2 regions of the Erwinia sp. L03-1 genome follow, and region 1 is predicted to be linked to the other one. Evidence: predicted binding sites of a transcription regulator. Region 1 holds the regulator's gene; the other holds the start of a gene.

What was found. Region 1 encodes LexA, which represses DNA repair genes until DNA is damaged. Its sites were predicted from a motif close to TNCTGTATGTACATACAGNA; they were not measured.
Region 2: the regulator LexA is predicted to act here: its motif matches at 1,108-1,127, upstream of umuD (translesion error-prone DNA polymerase V autoproteolytic subunit).

The regions. Positions count from the first base shown of each region.
Region 1 covers NZ_CM178762.1:4,316,297-4,318,772, reverse strand. The annotation lists gene plsB (glycerol-3-phosphate 1-O-acyltransferase PlsB) at 1-458, opposite strand, end outside; gene AC4PCC_RS19815 (diacylglycerol kinase) at 587-955, shown strand; gene lexA (transcriptional repressor LexA) at 1,063-1,671, shown strand; partial or broken gene AC4PCC_RS19805 (MATE family efflux transporter) at 1,809-2,476, shown strand, end outside.
Region 2 covers NZ_CM178762.1:1,956,020-1,958,495, forward strand. The annotation lists gene umuC (translesion error-prone DNA polymerase V subunit UmuC) at 1-668, opposite strand, end outside; gene umuD (translesion error-prone DNA polymerase V autoproteolytic subunit) at 671-1,090, opposite strand; gene AC4PCC_RS09015 (hypothetical protein) at 1,800-2,087, shown strand; gene AC4PCC_RS09020 (helix-turn-helix transcriptional regulator) at 2,097-2,476, shown strand, end outside.

The sequences.
Region 1 (2,476 bases):
TTTTGAATGCCGTTAAGCACGCGAAGATGGGGCTGACTCTCGCCCTGAACCTCACGGCCAGGGGCGCGGCCAAACATCACCGATACCGGGACCATCTGCACGTCCAGCAGCGGGTTGCTGCGGTGCAGATCCAGATATTCGTGAAACAGCTTTACCGATTCAATATTCGGCACAAAATAGGGGAATACGCGCGGACCGTCATGAATAAAGACATGGCGGGGCAGCACTGTCCCATCGATTTCCAGCGGATCTAAGGGATCGGGGAGATCCTGTTTGCGACACTGTTCACGTAGCGCGAGCAGATCGGCCTTTGAATCGTAAGGCAGCACATACATAATAGGGCGCGACGTATCAAGCCCCAGTTCAGCGACCGGCTCGGCGGGGATCGCCTTACTCTTTAGCAAGAATTTAACCGGTAAATTCAATAGGTTATAATATAAATTACGCCAACCTGACATAGACAACATGAAGCCTCTTGTTAGCAAAGCGCGGCAAGCATACCAGAAAGCGCCAGTGAGATCTGTGGTGTTGCAAAATGTGCGCCACCCAGACATTGACGTTAAACAGTTCAAAGGGTTCCCTCATTATGACAAATAACGTCACCGGATTGACCAGAATTATCAAGGCCGCAGGTTATTCGTGGCAGGGACTGCGTGCGGCATGGCAAAACGAGGCGGCTTTTCGTCAGGAAGCCATTGTGGCGCTTGTCGCCATCGTGCTGGCCTGCTGGCTGGACGTGACGCCGATAACCCGGGTGCTGCTGATCGGTTCGGTGGTGCTGGTGGTCGTGGTTGAACTGCTTAACAGCGCCATAGAAGCGATAGTGGACCGCATCGGCAGTGAGCGGCACCCGCTGGCAGGCCGCGCAAAGGATATGGGTTCAGCGGCAGTGCTGCTGACTATTCTCATGGCGATGACCACCTGGCTGATGTTGTTAGTGCCACATATGCGATAGACGTTCCAGAATCAGACAAACTGCTGTTTTTTGTCCATCTTTAGGTTTTCATTGCGCAAATACCTGTATATACTCACAGTCGACTGTATAAACAACCAGGGGGCGGGATGAAAGCACTAACGGTAAGACAGCAACAGGTTTATGACCTGATACGCGCCCATATTAACCAGACCGGCATGCCGCCAACGCGGGCAGAAATTGCCGCACAGCTTGGCTTCCGCTCCCCAAATGCGGCGGAAGAACATCTCAAGGCACTGGCACGTAAAGGCGTAATTGAGATTGTGTCCGGTGCCTCGCGCGGCATTCGACTGATGATGGAAGACGAAGAAGGCCTGCCGCTGATTGGCCGCGTCGCCGCCGGTGAGCCGCTGCTGGCCCAGGAACATATCGAAGGCCACTACAAGGTTGACCCAGGTTTGTTTAAACCCAGCGCCGACTTCCTGCTGCGCGTGAGTGGCATGTCGATGAAAGATATTGGCATTATGGATGGCGATCTTCTGGCGGTGCACAAAACCCAGGAAGTGCGTAACGGCCAGGTTGTGGTTGCACGTATTGATGATGAAGTTACCGTCAAACGGCTGAAAAAGCAGGGCAACACGGTCCATCTTCTGCCTGAAAACAGCGATTTCGAGCCGATCGTCGTCGATCTTCGCCAGCAGACCCTGTCGATTGAAGGTCTTGCCGTGGGTGTGATCCGTAACGGTAACTGGGTTTGATAACCGTTTTATCCGTTCTAACTGACTGTTAACTGACGCGCCGCTTCGCCAGCGCGTCAGTTTATCGTTGGCTACCACTCAGCAGACGATGTGTATGACAGTGACTTGCGCAGACACCCGTCGCGCAGTGGGTACCGATGCGATTTCTAAACGCTGCTGACAAAAGCCTCTGGCGGCTTGCGCTGCCGATGATCCTCTCAAATATTACCGTGCCGCTGCTGGGGCTGGTCGATACCGCTGTCATTGGCCACCTCGATAAGCCTGTCTATCTTGCGGGCGTTGCGATCGGCACCACCATCACCAGCTTCCTGTTTATGCTGCTGCTTTTTCTGCGCATGAGCACCACCGGACTGACCGCTCAGGCTTTCGGTGCCGGGTGACAAAGCTGCGCTTGCACGCGCGCTTATGCAGCCTCTCTGCATTGCGCTGGCGGGCGGACTGGCTTTTATCGCCCTGCAATCCCCTCTTACGCATCTGGCGCTGACGCTGGTCGGCGGCGATCCTGACGTGCAGTACCAGGCATCACTGTTTATGCATATCCGCTGGCTCAGCGCGCCTGCCACGCTGGCGAATCTTGTGCTGCTGATATGGCACGCGGCATGCCGTCAGGCGGGATGGGTCGCGCTGTTTTTCTCACTGCTCTATGCCTTTGCCGGGCCTTATATTGTCGCACTGCTTACCTCGATCCCTGCTTTACAGCAGCAGGCGGATCGCTACCTGATTTGGCAGGTCCTTCTGCCGGTATGCGGCGTCTGGTGTTACCTGCTGGATGGCATGTTTATCGGTGCAACCCGCGCCGCAGAGA
Region 2 (2,476 bases), 2.4 Mb from region 1:
CGTTCCAGCACCACATTAAAATGCTTCCTGATGACCCACAGCGCGCTGTCAGCCAAATCACGCGCGGTGTGGATACCCATCTGATGGAGTGACTTACTGATGCGCCGCCCCACACCCCATACTTCTTCCACCGGCACCAGCGCCAGCAGCTTACGCTGGCGATCGACGTCTGAGAGATCGACAACACCACCCGTTTTGCGCCAGGTTTTCGCCGCGTGGTTGGCGAGCTTGGCCAGCGTTTTGGTTTGCGCAATCCCCACGCCAACGGTCAGGCCCGTGTTCTTTAAGATCTGACTGCGCATCTGATGACCAAAGTCGGCCAGCGACATGCAGTGGCTGACGCCGGAGAGATCGATAAAGGCTTCATCAATCGAGTAAATTTCCACGGAGGGGGCCATATCGGCGAGCGTGGTCATCACCCGGTTGCTGAGATCGGCATAGAGCGCGTAGTTGGAGCTGAAAACGTGCACCTGCTGGCGGCGCAGCTCGTCTTTCAGTTTAAAGTAGGGTGCCCCCATCTTTATCCCCAGCGCTTTAGCCTCGGCCGATCGGGAAATAATGCATCCATCGTTATTGGATACCACCACCACCGGCTTGCCCTGCAGATCGGGGCGAAAAACGGTTTCGCACGAGGTATAAAAGCTGTTCACATCCACCAGGGCAAACATGGTTACTTATGCGCTTTCAGGGTAAAGGTCACCACGCCGAAGATCTCCAGCTCCTCTTCGCTGTGAAATACAATCGGCGTGTAGAGGCTGTTGTGCGGCATGAGTTGCAGAAAGGGGCGGGTACGCAGCTCTTTGACGGTAAATTCGCCATCAACCGCCGCGACCACAATGTCGCCGTGTTCGGCGGTCAGTGAGCGGTCGACAATCAGAAGATCGCCATCGCCAATGCCCGCGCCGCGCATGGAGTCGCCGCTGACTTTAACAAAATAGGTGGCGCTGGGATGCTTAATCGCCAGCTTGTTGAGATCGAGCCGGTCTTCAACATAGTCCTGGGCCGGGCTGGGAAAGCCGCAGGGTACGCGCTCGGTAAAGAGCGGTAGAAGCAGGGTGCTGCTAATTTCTCCGGGCGAAATGAACTGCATAATGGTGTTTCCGGGTTAACTGTATTTATATACAGTATCTGTAAAAACGCGCCACAATCAAGACGCTTTCCGGAATATTTATGAAAGCGCTTGAACAGGCAGGGAATTTAGCCTGGCGTAAATTACCCCCAGGGTGAACCGGCAATGGATAATGGATAACGCTGACGGATAAGTGATAAACCGATAACGAGGCTAATGAAGTGATGCTTAACAATCTGACGTTTCAGGCAGGGGAGGTATTATGTGGATAACTTACTTGAGCGGCGGTTTTTCTCATCCCACACCGGAAACAGAGTTTAATTCTGCTTAACCAGGAAAAACAAAATAATATATTTATGACTTTATTTATGGATTATGTCGGAAAATGCGCTCTTCATTATCATTAATCTTTTAATAAAGGACGGGAAAGCCGTCACTCATGGAATAATATGCTTATTTTTCTGGAGTAATCTGCCATATAGTTTGATGGTTTATTGTCATGCTCAAGCGGTACTGGTTTTTTACCGCTTTCTGTAACATAAGATACCCCGTTGCAGGTGGTTCATCTGGGTAGCGTGATTCAATTTACTAAAAAGGATGGCAGTTTATGGAAAGAGTGCTGGTTGGATATTATATTGGGAGCAATGTTCAGCTTGAAATAGCCCAGAGAAGGCTAAGTAATTTTGACTCAAAAAGCAGGAAGATACGCTGTTATATTCTCAGGGAAACCATGATGAGGCTATTCCTGTTTCTGTTGGAAAATGCCAATGGGAAAATTGTGACGAACGAGCAGATTATGTATAACGTCTGGGATCTGCATGGCCTCAAATCATCCAGCCAGCGGCTATGGCAGGTTATGCAGGCGCTGAAGCTGCGGCTGGCCACGCTGGGCGTTGAGCACGACTTTATCATGCGCGTTGAGACGTTTGAAGTTAAGGGCCACTGTTTGAAGCGGGAGATGATTAAGCCCTTCTATTTTTATATTGAAAAAAAAGCGCCTGACGGATATTTACCCTGAGAAAAAACGATGAGAATCTGTATATATTCTGAGGATGCCTATTTTACGCTGGGTCTGGCTGTCCATCTTTCTTTGATGGGGTATGATCCCTACGTACCGGATCCTGAGGAAGAAAGTATTGCGCAGCCAAACGAAAGAGAACGTCCCCGCGCAATAATCATTGATTCCAATAAGCGTGAGAAAATGGAGAGAATTTTACAGAGTTATTCCGCCAGAAAAACCTGCGCGGTATTAATCGATGCTTATCAGGAAAGTATAAAACATAGCACCCGATTCAGTATGTTGGTTTCCAGGAAATTGAGCGGAGAGGCGATGGCTGAGGAGATAATCAGGCATCTTAATCGCAGCGTACCGCCCATTTGCCCGCTATCCCTGCCTGAACGTATTAT